Regions from separate parts of the Rhizobium sp. G187 genome, predicted to be linked through region 2. Evidence: predicted binding sites of a transcription regulator. Region 2 holds the regulator's gene; each other region holds the start of a gene.
What was found. Region 2 encodes LexA, which represses DNA repair genes until DNA is damaged. Its sites were predicted from a motif close to TGTTCNNNNTGTGTTCNG; they were not measured.

Region 1 (4,829 bases), on a different contig from region 2:
GACGTCGTTCGTGGCGACCAGAGGCAGATCGAAGCGGCGTGCAATCAGGCCGAGTTCGTTGAAAGTCTTGCGATCGGAACCATCATGGCGCGGCACAAGACCTAAATAGAGCCGGTCGCCGAGGGCCGGCCGGATGCGGGCGAGGCGGGCCTGATAGGCCTCGACATCGCTGATCTCGGCGAGCGACGGGGGCATGGCAACGAAGAGCATGTTCTGCGCCCATTCGAGGAGATCTGCTTGATAAAGCGTGCAGGTGCCCTTCTGCGAACGCAGATTGCCGGCACTGAGCAGGCGGCAGAGATTACCCCAGCCCTTGCGATCCATGGGATAGGCCAGAAGCTCCGGCGTATCGTCGGCAAAGACGAGGCGGGCGCCGGGGCGAAATTCAAGCCCGTTCAGCTTGGCGGATGCATGCAGGCGCACGACGCCGGCGACAGTGTTGACATCAGCAAGGCCGATCCCGTCGAGACCGAGCGCCAAGGCTTGCTGGACGAGTTCCTCGGCATGCGAGGCGCCGTCGAGAAAGGAGAAATTGCTTTTCAGCCCGATCTCGAAAAAGCCCTGCGGGTTTGTGGGGCCTTTCAACAGCCCTCCGGACGGAGTGTTCATGCCCGCCTCAGGAGAAGAAACCCTGGAGGAACCAGGTCGGGTTGACGGTGCGGCGCTCGAACAGGCCTTCGCGATAGAGCCAGAAACGCTGGCCTGCCGTGTCCTCGATGCGGAAATAATCGCGCGGTGGCGCATCCTCGCCATCCGTCCACCATTCCGGCGCTAGGCGTTCCGGCCCCTCGGCACGGGCGATGCGGCGCTGGACGCGGCGCCAGCGGAAACTGGCCGGTGGGCCGTCAGGCACCGATGACATGACCTCGACCTCTTCCGGTCGGTCGAGCAGGCGAATGGGGCGCGGACTGCGCCTGGGCGAGGCTATGTCGCGCGTGCCGACCAGAGCACGGCCGAGCGCCTTGAGGCCATCGGTGAGGGGGGCATGGGTTGCGGCACGGTCCGGCCAGTGGCTGGCAAGTGGTACCGGCAGACGCAAGGCGCGCTCGCCGAGGCGGGCAGTCACCTGATCAAGGAAGCGGGTGAGAAGCTCGCTTGCCTCGGCGCCCTCGTCTTCGGCAAGGGCTGCCTGCCGGATATCGAAGGCTTCGCTGAGGAGCACGTTCAACCGCAGCAATTCATAACCGAAGCCGGCATCGAGTTCGTCGGCGAGCACGCCAAGGCGTTCGCGGAAAAGCGCGCGGATGCGGGCGGGATCGCGCAAGGGAGCGGAGGCCCCAACCTCGATGCGGAAGACACGACCGTCGACGCGGAACACCAGGAGTTCGAACAGGCGACCGCCCTCGCCGCGGGCTTCGAGCGCGGTCTTCAGGCCGCCGGCGAGACGGCCGGCAAGGTCGAGCACATGGTCTTCGCTGACAATCGGTTCGGCCAGCCGCCGTTCGGCCGAGAGGAGCGGCAGCATGCGGCGCGGCGAAATCGGCTCGCCTTCGTGGCCGAGCGCCTGATCGAGGCGCAGGATCGGGACCGGGCCGAAACGGCGGGTGATCGGCGGACGCGGCGCAGCGATCAGGTCGCCCACCGTCTTTAACCCGACGCGTGCAAGATTGGCCAGCGTGCCCGCATCAAGGCGCAGGGCCGCGACCGGCAGGGGTGACAGAACCCGGATAGCGTCGGGCGGGGAGACCAGCGTGGGACCGCCGAAGCGGCTGCAGGCGCGGGCAAGGCCTGGCGTCGAGGCGACCGAGATGTGCACGGCAAGGCCGAAGGCGGTGAGGCGCTGGTCCAGATCCTCGACGAGTTTCGCCTCGCCACCGAAGAGATGGGCGCAGCCGCTGATATCCAGCAGCAGACCATCCTCGCCATCGAGGGCAACGAGCGGCGTATAGCGATCACACCAGTCGGCAATCGCATCGAGAAAGCTTCGATCAGCGGCGGGATCTGCCTCCAGAACATCGAGGCCTGCACAGATTGCCCGGGCCTCGGCCAGGCCCTGGCCCACACGCAGACCAAAGCCTTCTGCTGCTTCATCAAGGGCGGTCAGGCGCATCGTATTGGCTGAGCGGCCGGCACAGGCCAGCGGCGGGCGCTCAGGAGGCGTGGTCGAGGACCGGTCCAAACGCCAGGACAGACCCCAGCGGCGGCGGGCGATGCGATCCGTCGACAGCCTCGGAAGCCAGAGGGACAGAATACGGCGATCCGAGGCCGGATGTTGGGTGAGAAGCGATGGCGCGAAGGCGGCGGTCATGGGGTGTCCACTCCAGAATGAGGTCGGTCCGGCCCGGCATGCGGGATTTTTCGACACGGATGCGAAAGACGGGGTTCCCGATGCTGCCGCCCAGCAGGGACCCGTCGGCGAGAGACCGCGCCACCGCCGGCGCGGGTTCGACAGACAGGCGAAGGGCGGCGCTCGATGCCTCCTCCTCGCCTGCCTGACGCAGGATCAACAGCCTGCCACCGGTGCCGCGTGCCTTGAGGCTGAGGCGCCGGCTTTCGGTCAGGCCGAATTTCTTCGGGTTGCCGTGCACTTCAAGCAGCACGGCGGCAAAGGCGCGCGAGGACAGGGCCGCCTCGGTGAGCCACAAGGCATCTTCGATACGACGTGGCAGGGCATGCACGAGTTGGGCGGGGGCGAGGCCGTAATCGGTCAATCCCGGCGCATAGGCACGGCCCGCCTCGCGCACGACATGCGGATCGGCGATGAAGAGCAGATGACGTGGCGCGCTGCGATTGTCCGCAGCTTCCCCAACCTCTGCTGGGGATGCCGGCATCAAGGCCAGAGACAGACCAAGCCCGGTCACTGCGCCCGCCTGCTGCAGCCGTTCGCCGCGCAGTTCGACCATCGCTCCCCGTGCCGTGAGTTCGGTGGCCAGCGGCGCGAAAACGGAGGCTGCATCGCTTCCGGCCATGCCGGTTGCGGTGTGTGCGCGTTCGTCTTGCGCGCCTGCCGCCATTGCAGCCAGGCGCGCGGCATGGTCGGGCTTTCCCTCGATGCGGGCAACTGCCTGCCTGAGGGCAAAAAGCTCTTCCGTCGCCGAAGGGCGCTGGCCCATGACGTTCTCCTTGCTCAGATGTTCCTTATTTGTTCCTATGGATTCCAGAGCTGGCGAAAAGAGTCAACGGGGGTGGAGATAAGAATTTATTCCTTCGTTGAATTCACTCTCGAAATGATGACGCAAAACCCCTATATGTGCGGCAGTAAGGAGTACCCATGGCCCGCATAGACCAGAGTGAGGATTGGCAGGAACGGCACGCGCCGACGATCAGCACGTTCGAGTCGCTGGCGATCGAGGCCTATGGCCGGCTGCCGCAGGAATTTCGCGACCTGAGTAAGGATCTCATCATCGAGATCACCGATTTTCCGACCGATGAAGTCTTCGAAGACATGGCGCTCGAAACGCCTTTCGATCTGCTGGGGCTGTTCGAAGGCCGCGGCATTTCCGAGCGTTTCACCATGGAAACCGGGATGATGCCGAACCGCATCATTCTCTACCGGCGGCCGATCCTCGATTATTGGGCGGAAAACGAGGAGACACTGGGCGACATCATCACCCATGTGCTGATCCATGAAATCGGCCACCATTTCGGTCTGTCGGACGACGACATGGAGCGCATCGAGGAAAGCGCTGACGAGGCGGCTGCCGCCGAGCGGTGAAATTGCCTCGAAGGCCGCAAGAACCGCCTTTCCACGTTCCACCTGCCTCAACTCATCCATTGCCCTTTGTCTGGTGCAAACAAGAAACGGGTGTCGCGACACCCTTGCGCCTCTCTATGTCTGGCCTCCTGAAACAGGAGGTCATCATCATGAACAGTCTTCAGGGCAAGGTTGCCATCATCACCGGCGCGTCTTCTGGCATTGGGCGTGCGACGGCCGTGCTCTTTGCGCGCGAAGGTGCAGCCGTCGTCATCAATGCTCGGCGGGCGGAAGCGCTCGACCGGGTTGCTACGGATATCCGGGCAAACGGCGGCACCGTCCAGGCGGTCGCCGGCGATGTTCGCCAGGCAGACACGCATCGGCGGCTGGTGGACACGGCTCTCGAAGCCTTCGGCCGGTTCGATATTGCGATCAACAATGCCGGCACTGTCGGACGGATCGGCCCCCTTGCCACACTGGACCCTGCGGAGTGGCAGTCCGTGGTCGATGGCAACCTCACTTGTGCCTTTCTGGCGGCTCGGGCACAGATCCCCGCCATGCAGGCGAGTGGTGGCGGTGCGCTCGTCTTCGTTTCCAGCTTCGTCGGCACCAGCGTCGGCTTGCCAGGCATGGCTGCCTATGGTGCGGCGAAAGCCGGGTTGATGGGGCTGGTGAAGGGTATCACCGCCGATTACGGCGCCGAAGGCATTCGGGCCAATGCGCTCCTGCCGGGAGGGACCGATACGGCGATGGCAGGCGACCAGACGCAGAAGGACTGGGCTGCGTCCTTGCATGCGCTGAAGCGGATTGCGCAGCCGGAAGAGATCGCGGCGGCTGCACTGTTCCTGGCCGGGCCAATGGGGAGTTTTGTTGCCGGTTCGGCACTCTATGCCGATGGCGGCAATGCGGCGGTGAAGTGAGGCCGGGCTCAGGCTGCATGGCCGAAGCGCGCGCGATAGGCGGCGGGGCTGGTGGCAAGCCGGGTACGGAAGTGGTGGCGGAGCGTCGCCGGCGTGCCGAAGCCTGCGGCAAGTGCGATGTCATCGAGTGACAGGTCTGCCTGGCGCTCCAGCAGATCGCAAGCGTGGCGCAGGCGGCGGGCGAGCAGGAATTCGCCCGGGGCAGAGCCGGTCAAGTCCTTGAACTTGCGTTGGAAGCTGCGCGTGCTCATGCCGGCGCGCGCGGCCATTTCGGC
Region 2 (4,829 bases):
CATCGCTCGCCACGGTAAAACCGAGCGCGGACAGCCGAGCCCTTGCCTGATCAAGAGATCCAACCGGCAGCACCAGATGGTCGATGGCGCGTGATGCTTGACTATCTTCAATCATGTCCAGCTCCTGCTCAGGATTGCGGAGTGTTGGTGGTCGGATTCGAAAGTGCACTGATGACGTGATGCAATTCGGCGAGCTCGCGCCGTGCCTCGCGCAACTCCGTCAGAACCTGCTCATCGATTTTGTGATGGAGCGCCAGCACCTCGATTTCAGCCTTTAGGTTGATCTCATAATCCTTGGCAGCCATGAAACGATCGCGCTCGGCCTGCCGGTTCTGGCTCATCATAATGATTGGCGCCTGAATGGCAGCCAGCATGGACAAGATGAGATTGAGAAAAATGAAGGGATAAGGATCGAGTGCATTGCTGGCCAGCAGAACGGTGTTGGTAACGGTCCAGCCTGTCAGAAACAGGAAAAAGCCGATGATGAAGGCCCAGGAGCCGCCGATCCGGGCGATCGAGTCGGCCAGTCTCTGACCGGTTGTCGCATCCGCCTGGAATTCCTGACTTGCATCTGTCGATACGACACGACGTTCGAGGGCGCGCGCGAGAACGCGCTTCTCCGAAGATGTAAGATCCGACTCACGCTTGCCGAGCAATGTCCGCTCGATCTCCTTTAGCATCGCCAACCCTTTTCCTCTCGCCGGCGGCATTCAATACACCAATCTCGGTGCAAAAACCCACCTTCCCCCGCCTATCGCATTTTCTGCTGTGATCTTCACGGAAATTTATCCACTTGCGGAACACAAATGGAACATATAGGGTCCGTTCTGGATTTGTTTCATTGATGAGGCATCGGATATGCTGACGCGAAAGCAACAGGAACTGCTTCTTTTCATCCATGAGCGGATGAAAGAATCGGGCGTTCCGCCCTCCTTCGACGAAATGAAGGATGCGCTGGATCTCGCCTCGAAATCAGGCATTCACCGACTGATCACGGCACTTGAAGAACGCGGCTTTATCCGCAGGCTGCCGAATAGGGCGCGAGCCCTCGAAGTTATAAAGTTGCCCGAGGCCTATACGCAGAGCCTGCAGCCACGCCGTGGCTTTTCGCCAAGCGTCATTGAGGGCAGTCTCGGCAAGCCGCCTGCCCCTTCGGTCGTCAAGGCACCGAGTGAAGAGCGCAGCCCATCGGTTACTGTACCAGTCATGGGGCGGATTGCAGCGGGCGTTCCGATTTCAGCCATTCAGAACAACACCCATGACATCTCAGTGCCCCATGAAATGATCGGCTCGGGCGAGCACTACGCTCTCGAGGTCAAAGGCGACTCGATGATCGATGCCGGCATTCTCGACGGTGATACGGTCATCATTCGAAATGCGTCCAATGCAAATCCCGGCGACATTGTCGTCGCCCTGGTTGATGACGAAGAAGCAACATTGAAGCGCTTCCGCCGTCGGGGTGCCTCTATTGCGCTTGAAGCCGCGAACCCAGCCTATGAAACCCGAATCTTCGGCCCAGACAGGGTGAAGATTCAGGGCAAGCTGGTTGGGCTGATCCGCCGCTATCACTGAGGACAGCCTCTTATGGTCGGCTTCGGTGCTCATCGTATGCCGGCCATGGTCGCACTATCATGCTTGTCTGCGCTCTCACCTGTACGCCAGTCGTAGAGGCGATGTGCAGTCCAGGGGCGCGGCAGGCCGTCGAAGGCCGCGCGCACTTGGATCGAACTTTTCTTTCCGCGTCCCGGTGCGATTTCTATTTCTAGCGCGCCACTCATGCGCAGGGTGCTCTCCGTGAAGAGGATAGTGCCGGACCGGCATTGGGACATACGACTTCGCGAGGCTAGGATAACGATGTCGGCGGTGTCGCACGCTGCGCCGAGGAGATCCGGCCGATCGAGGGTCATGAGTGTCCGGGTGCTAAACTTTGCCACGCAGGCGCCTTTCAGGCAGGTGAATGCCTTCGGCGTCGCCTTGCGCACCAGTTCCGTAAAGATCTTCGCTGCCTCTCTTTGATCGGTATCGCTCAATTCTTGCCGTGGCGGACCTTGTCGTGAAGAATCTTTGACGTCCCCGCTTTGCACGGTATCCGGGCTCCAAGCCGCTCGCTCAGGCAACGGCGGAACGTCTGCCTCGATCGGGACGGCCACTGTGTCAACGTCGAGAACCGGGCGCCATTGATCGAAGAGGAAAGCTGGCGGCTTCTTTTTATTGGTGGCGAGGATGCCGCGGTCCGTATCGACAAAGAAGGCGACGAGGCGGCCGTCTTCGCTGACAAAAAGATTGGAAGGCTTTTCAAGGGGCGCCAACCACGCCAGAGCCGCCGTCACGATGAACAGGCATGCGCCGACGAGGCGGAGCCGCGTGCGCAGCAAGGTCAAGAGCAGCAGGCCAAGAACGGTTCCGGCAATAAACCAGGCCGGCTGGCGCGGGAAGACATAACCATCGCCCCAGGCAGCGACGGTGTGCGCCACGACCATAACAAGATCCAGCCCCGCCCCCATCACCCAAAGAAAAGGTGCATCGAGGCCAAATGGCATCAGCAGCATGGCGACGAAACCGGCCGGCATCACCACAACCGAAATCAGGGGCATGGCGGCAAGATTGGCCTCAAGTCCATGGGTCGAGAGACGATGAAAATGCGAAATTGAGAAAATGGCGGTGGCCATGCCACCGATCAGGGATGTCGCAAGTGTACCGCCCGCAAACTTTCCGGCAGCCGCCACGAATCGCGCCGGCAAAGATCTGCCCCTGGGCAGGAGCGGCGGCGGCTTTGCCGTCCATCCGGCGTAACCGGCGATCAGGGCTGCAGTCGCAGCAAAAGACATCTGGAAACTTGGCCCCATCACCGATGACGGCTGAACAACCAACATCCCGATGGCCGCCAGTGCGAAATTGCGTAGGCTGATCGCTGGTCGATCGAGGAGGACGGCTGTCAGCATGATGGCCGTCATCAGATAGGCTCTCAGGGCCGAGATCTGATAACCGGAGATCAACACATAGCCCGTCGTTGCGACAAGGGCGCCGCCAGCCGCCAGTTTCTTGATTGGAACCCGTTGGGCTATGACCGGCAAAAGGCTGAGGGTGGCGCGAAGCCCTACGAAGAAAATGCCCGCGGCGAGCGCCATGTTCAGTCCGGAAATCGCCGTGATATGGGCAAGTCCGGACACCCGTAGCGCCTCGGTCGCCTCGGGTGACATGGAACGGCGCTCGCCCGTGATGATGGAGGCAGCAAAAGCGCCGGTATCGCCCGGCAGGACATCACGGATTCGGCTGGAGATCCGATCACGGAAGGAAAAGAGCGCCTTGTCGAATCGTTGTAACCACCCGTTGCGAGCCTCGGGATCAAGACCCGCCGATGCTGGCGGTCCGAGAAAGAAGCCGACCGCACCAATGCCTGCGTAGTAGCTCTGGAAGGCAAAGTCATTCATGCCCGGCAAAGCAGGCCCCGAAGGCGGCGATAGCCGCACGCGTCCAGTGATGACAGCGCCGATGGCCACCGGCTCATGCCGGCTGCGGGCCAGCAGCGACACGCGCTCTGGCCGGCGGCGAATTGTCGGCTCGGCCGTTGCCGTCAGTCGGACGACATAGCGCCATTCAGCGCCGGATCCCGCCTCCCGCCGCTCGACGATACCTGTTGCAATCGTCACCACCGGTTGATCGAGGATCGTGGTGCCAGCACGATGGGTCTCCCAGCCTGCGAGCAGCATGCCGGCCGCCATCAGGGCAAGGGACAAGAACATGGCCCTATGCAGTTCCGATGCCCGCCGGACGATCGCTCCGCAAAGGCACACAGCCAGCAGCGCTGAAAGCATTACGGTTGACGGCGGCGCGGGTGCCAGGAACCAGATTACCGCCCCAAGGCCCAGCCAGACTGGAACGAAGAGAAAGAGATGGCCGTGGCGTGCCTCTTCCTGCAGAGCGGTTACGATGGCGACGTTCAGATGATTCAGGCGATGGCGCAGCGGAGGATACCACCGTACCGATCGTGCAAAAATTTCGACGGTGCGATCAATTGAGCGCTCTTTCGGTGCCGTCTTAAACGGCCCCGGCTCCGCCCCCGAAATCTCTTTCGTTCTGTTCGCCAAATCCACCATTCGGCGCGCCCCCGCCGGGTCGACAACTGCGCCCGCGCCCAGACCATAAGACATTCCGAAAAACAATCAAAGCGTGCGGAATTTGCAACGCAGAGCAACCTTTGAGGCGTTTACTTCCTCGAACCGATCGGTTCGATTGTTGCCGATTTCGCGATGCACAATTTGCCCTTTGGATAGGTTGGCATTAACTTCGGTATCATATAGCTACAACACACGCTTAACCGATGGCGGCTTTTTCAAGGCGCCTTCCCGCCAATTCCGGAGGATCAGCATGACGGACAAAAGCGCTTCTTTGAAACTCGGTGACAAGACGGTCGACCTGGGCGTCAAGGCCGGCACGATCGGGCCCGACGTGATCGATATCGCGGCCCTTTACAAGCACACCGGCGCATTCACCTACGACCCGGGCTTCACGTCCACCGCCTCATGCGAATCCAAGATCACGTATATCGACGGCGACGAAGGCGTGCTGCTGCATCGCGGCTATCCGATCGAGCAGCTGGCCGAAAAGGGTGACTTCCTCGAAGTCTGCTACCTGCTGCTTTACGGTGAACTTCCGACCGCTGCACAGAAGAAGGATTTCGACTATCGCGTGACCCATCACACGATGGTGCATGAGCAGATGTCGAAGTTTTTCTCCGGCTATCGCCGCGATGCGCATCCGATGGCCGTCATGGTCGGCACCGTCGGCGCGCTGTCCGCCTTCTACCACGACTCGACCGACATCACCGA
Region 3 (4,829 bases), 430 kb from region 2:
AGCGCATCGCGCACATCGTTTGCAGCAACGGCGAGATCGACACTGTCGTTGAATTCGAGCGTGGTCCGACTTGAGCCGAACTGCGAACGCGACGACATCGACTTCAACCCGCTGACACGGGCGAGTGCACCTTCGATGACGGTTGTCACCTCCTGGTCCATGGTTTGGGCCGAGGCGCCGTCATAATCGACACTGACCGAAATCACCGGCTGGTCGACATCCGGCAATTCGCGGACTTCGACGCCGGCAAGCGCCGCCAGACCGGCAACGACCAGAAGCGTGTTGAGCACCGCCGCCAGCACCGGCCGGCGAATGAAGGTCGCAGTAAAACTGCGCGATCCGTCAGACGGGGGCAATTCGCTCGTGCTCATCGGACGGCAACCTCCGCAGTAGATTTCAGCTCTTCAGCATTGGCGACGTTGACTGGGCCGTTTTCGCGCACGCGCTGCAGGCCTTCCACCGCCACCAGATCGCCTTCTTTCAGCGGCGCATCGACAAGAACCTGGTCTGAATTGCGCTGGATAATCCGAACGCGCGTCTTCACCGACTTTTCCTCGACGACCTGCCAGACGAAGGCGCCCTCACCGTCCCACTGCACAGCCAGAGGATTAACGGACGGGTAGCGATCCCCCTCGAAGCGCATGCTGACACCAAACGACATGCCGGCCCGCAACATGTCATCGGCGTTGTCGATCCGTGCCCTGACGCGCATGGTGCGGCTTGCCGGATCGACACGGCTGTCGACGGCGTCAATTGCACCGGAGAACACCTGCCCGGGACGCGAAACCGACGTGGCCTCCACCTGGAGACCCGGTCGCAGTGCCGTGGCGAACCGTTCCGGCGCCCAGAAATCGACGAGCAACTGCGAGCGGTCATCTAGGGATACGATGGAGGTTGAAGTGGTAACATTGTCACCGACATTGACCGCGACAATCCCGATGACACCGTCGATCGGCGCTGCAATCTGACGACGCTTGAGGTTCAACTCGGCCGTGGTCAGCTGCAGTTGCGCTTGCTCCTCGGCAATCTCGGCGTCCAGCACCTCAAGGCGCGAAAAGCTCCGCAGGTTGCGATAGGATTCCGCGCGTTCCGTGGCGCTGCGCAGGGCAACGGCCGCCTGATCACGCAAGATCACCTGCTCTTCACTGTCCAGTCGGGCGATCACGTCGCCCTTTGCCACCCGCTTGCCGGAACCGACCAAAATCTCCGAAATGGTGCCCGAAGCCTGCGGCATGACCGTCACGGCGGCCATCGCCACACCGTCACCGATCGCACTCAGTCGGTCATTGACCACCCCCATGGAAACACGTTCGGCAGCAATCAGGATCGACTGATTGCCGCGCCGCTGCCCTCCACCTTGGCCTGCTCCTTGACCTGCCCCTTGCCCAGCACCGCGGGCCTGGCCCTGTCCATCACCCTGGGCACCTGCAGGGGCACCAGCCCCACGCTTGGGCTGCGCATCACTGCCCTCGGCATTCAACGGACCAGACAGCATCGACACGACACGCTCCGGCGCGCCCATCTGAACAAGCGTCCGGGCCGCTTCGGGGGAAAGCCAGATCCATCCGGCAAGGGCAACCAGCAGAAGAAGACAGGTCGTGGCAAGTTGCTTCCAGAAGGGCATGCTGGGCTCCGGTCGGTCATAAAACGTTTGGAGACAAGTATTGTGCGTTGCACCTCAAAGGCAATGTATGGAATGCAAGCTTACTGATTTGTAATATCACGCGATTTCACGCCGCCGTGATCAACAGCCTCATACCTTCCCAAGGTCGCAAGTGGGAGACGGCAAACGATAGCATGCGGCCAGCAAGGTCGCGAGAAAAATGGCACATCAGCAGTGGACGGGAATAAAACCAGAACGCCCGCACTGGCCTTTCCGACCCGAATCACTACATTGGGCCGCATGAGTAACGGTTTTGACGACATTCCCTTCTTCGACGAAGAGCCGGCACCACGCAAGAAGAGCATCGAACCTGCGCCTGCCCCACCGGCAGCAGGGGGTGGTCTTGGAATTGCGGCGCGCGCCATGGCGGCTCGCGATCAGGCACGCGCACCCGACTATCTGTCCGGCCTGAACCCCGAGCAACGTGAGGCCGTGGAGACCGTCGACGGTCCCGTCCTCGTGCTGGCAGGCGCCGGCACAGGCAAGACACGCGTTCTCACCACCCGCATCGCGCATATTTTGGCAACCAACAGCGCCTTCCCGAGTCAGATCCTCGCCGTCACCTTCACCAACAAGGCGGCACGCGAGATGAAGGAGCGCATTGGCCTCCTCGTCGGCGGACAGGTGGAGGGCATGCCCTGGCTCGGCACATTCCACTCGATCGGCGTCAAGCTGCTGCGCCGCCATGCAGAACTGGTCGGCCTGTCGTCGGATTTTACGATTCTCGATACGGATGACGTTGTCCGGCTGATCAAACAGTTGATCCAGGCCGAAGGCATCGACGACAAGCGCTGGCCGGCCAAGCAGTTCGCCGGCATGATCGACGGGTGGAAGAACAAGGGCCTGGACCCGGCGCAAATCCCCGAGGGTGATGCCCGTGCCTTCGCAAACGGCAAGGGACGCGAACTCTATGCCGCTTACCAGAACCGATTGAAGACGCTGAATGCCTGTGATTTCGGTGACCTTCTTCTGCATCCGATCCGCATGTTCAAGGCCAATCCGGATCTCCTGAAGGAATATCACCAGCGGTTCAAATACATCCTGGTCGACGAGTATCAGGACACCAACACCGCTCAGTACATGTGGCTGCGGCTGCTTGCCCAGCGTCCGCCGGGCGTCGCACAGAATGTCTGCTGCGTCGGCGACGACGACCAGTCGATCTATGGCTGGCGTGGCGCGGAAGTCGACAACATCCTGCGTTTCGACAAGGACTTCCCCGGCGCAAGGGTCATCAAACTCGAGCGCAATTATCGCTCGACCGAACATATCCTCGGCGCTGCCGGCCATCTGATTGCCCATAATGAAGGCCGCCTCGGCAAAACGCTTTTCACCGACCGTGTCGACCCGAATGACGAGAAGGTCGTGGTTCACGCCGCTTGGGATTCGGAAGAGGAAGCCCGTGCCGTCGGCGAGGAAATCGAGCAGCTGCAGCGCAACCAGCATCCGCTAAACAACATGGCGATCCTTGTGCGCGCCTCCTTCCAGATGCGCGAGTTCGAAGATCGCTTTGTCACGCTTGGCCTGAACTACCGCGTCATCGGCGGCCCGCGCTTCTATGAGCGGCTCGAAATCCGCGACGCCATGGCTTATTTCCGGCTCGTCTGTCAGCCAGCCGACGACCTCGCTTTCGAGCGCATCGTCAACACGCCGAAGCGCGGCCTCGGCGACACGACGATCCGCAATCTGCACGACTATGCCCGGGCGCGCGACATCCCGATGCTCGCGGCAGCGGGCGACATCATCGAGACCGACGAATTGAAGCCGAAAGCCCGCAAGGCGCTTTTCGATGTCGTCACCGATTTCCGTCGCTGGCAATCCCTGCTGGAGAACACACCGCATACCGAACTTGCCGAGCAGATTCTCGATGAGAGCGGCTACACCGCGATGTGGCAGAATGACAAATCCGCAGAAGCGCCGGGGCGGCTTGAGAACCTGAAGGAACTCATCCGCTCGATGGAAGCCTTCGAAAGCCTGCGCGGCTTCCTCGAACACGTCTCGCTCGTGATGGATGCCGAGACCAACGAGAACCTCGACGCCGTCTCGATCATGACACTGCATTCCGCCAAGGGTCTGGAATTCGAAACAGTTTTCCTACCCGGTTGGGAAGAAGGCCTGTTTCCGCATCAGCGCGCGCTCGACGAAGGCGGCCGGTCTGGCCTCGAAGAGGAACGCCGCCTCGCCTATGTCGGCATCACCCGCGCCAAGCGCCGCTGCCATATCTGGTTTGTCTCGAACCGCCGCATCCACGGCCTGTGGCAGTCAACCATGCCGTCGCGCTTCCTCGACGAATTGCCGCCCGCCCATGTCGAGGTAGCCGAAACCGAGACCAGCTATGGCGGCTATGGCCGAAACCCCTATGGCCAGTCGCGCTTCGACAAGCAGGAACCGTTCCAGAACAGCTATTCCACGCCGGGCTGGAAGCGAGCTCAAGCCAACAAGACCGACGCCACTCGCGATAATTGGGGGAGCCGTTCCGGTCACGCCGTCGAGCGCATCGGCTATGGCGAAAGCGGACCACGGGCAAAAACCATCGATGGCGAACTGGTGGCGAAGTCGACCACATCCGAGCCGTCACGCTATTCAGTCGGCGACCGTGTCTTCCACATAAAATTCGGCAACGGAAACATCGCATCGATCGAAGGCAACAAGCTGACGATCGATTTTGATCGCGCCGGCCAGAAGCGGGTTCTGGACGGGTTCGTCGCACCGGTCTGAGACGACATGCACGCAGGCTGAGGAGCGCTTCAAGCGCTCTTCAGCACTTCCTCGGCCGCAAACGCCGCCTGCCAGTGGCGGCGGCAGAGCGACATATAGGTCTCGTTGCCACCAATCATCACCTGGGCGCCATCCTTGAGCGCCTTGCCGTCCTCCCCCATGCGCACGACCATGGTCGCCTTTCGTCCGCAATGGCAGATGGACCGCGCTTCGGTCAATTCGTCAGCGATGGCCAGCAGCCCCTGGGAACCGGGAAAGAGTTCACCGCGAAAATCGGTGCGCAATCCATAGGCCATGACCGGAATGTCCAACGCATCAACGATCTGCGCCAATTGCCAGACCTGATCCGCTGTCAGGAACTGCGCTTCATCAACAAAGACGCAGGACAAAGGCGATGCCATGTGATCGGCCTTTACGGCAGCGAACAGGTCGTCTTCAGGCCCGAAGGCAT

Region 1: ACSV9I_RS14250 (ImuA family protein) is a predicted target of LexA. The motif match lies at 3,073-3,090, and genes of this name have one in related genera.
Region 3: ACSV9I_RS01435 (ATP-dependent helicase) is a predicted target of LexA. The motif match lies at 1,844-1,861, and genes of this name have one in related genera.

What each region holds. Positions count from the first base shown of each region.
Region 1 covers NZ_JBPUGM010000004.1:372,067-376,895, reverse strand. The annotation lists gene ACSV9I_RS14260 (error-prone DNA polymerase) at 1-585, opposite strand, end outside; gene ACSV9I_RS14255 (DNA polymerase Y family protein) at 617-2,050, opposite strand; gene ACSV9I_RS14250 (ImuA family protein) at 2,091-3,053, opposite strand; gene ACSV9I_RS14245 (metallopeptidase family protein) at 3,212-3,655, shown strand; gene ACSV9I_RS14240 (SDR family oxidoreductase) at 3,805-4,554, shown strand; gene ftrA (transcriptional regulator FtrA) at 4,563-4,829, opposite strand, start outside.
Region 2 covers NZ_JBPUGM010000001.1:742,792-747,620, forward strand. The annotation lists gene ACSV9I_RS03510 (VOC family protein) at 1-115, opposite strand, end outside; gene ACSV9I_RS03515 (DUF1003 domain-containing protein) at 129-680, opposite strand; gene lexA (transcriptional repressor LexA) at 859-1,572, shown strand; gene ACSV9I_RS03525 (ComEC/Rec2 family competence protein) at 1,602-3,965, opposite strand; gene gltA (citrate synthase) at 4,369-4,829, shown strand, end outside.
Region 3 covers NZ_JBPUGM010000001.1:308,671-313,499, reverse strand. The annotation lists gene ACSV9I_RS01445 (efflux RND transporter permease subunit) at 1-371, opposite strand, end outside; gene ACSV9I_RS01440 (efflux RND transporter periplasmic adaptor subunit) at 368-1,624, opposite strand; gene ACSV9I_RS01435 (ATP-dependent helicase) at 1,904-4,378, shown strand; gene ACSV9I_RS01430 (thymidine kinase) at 4,408-4,829, opposite strand, start outside.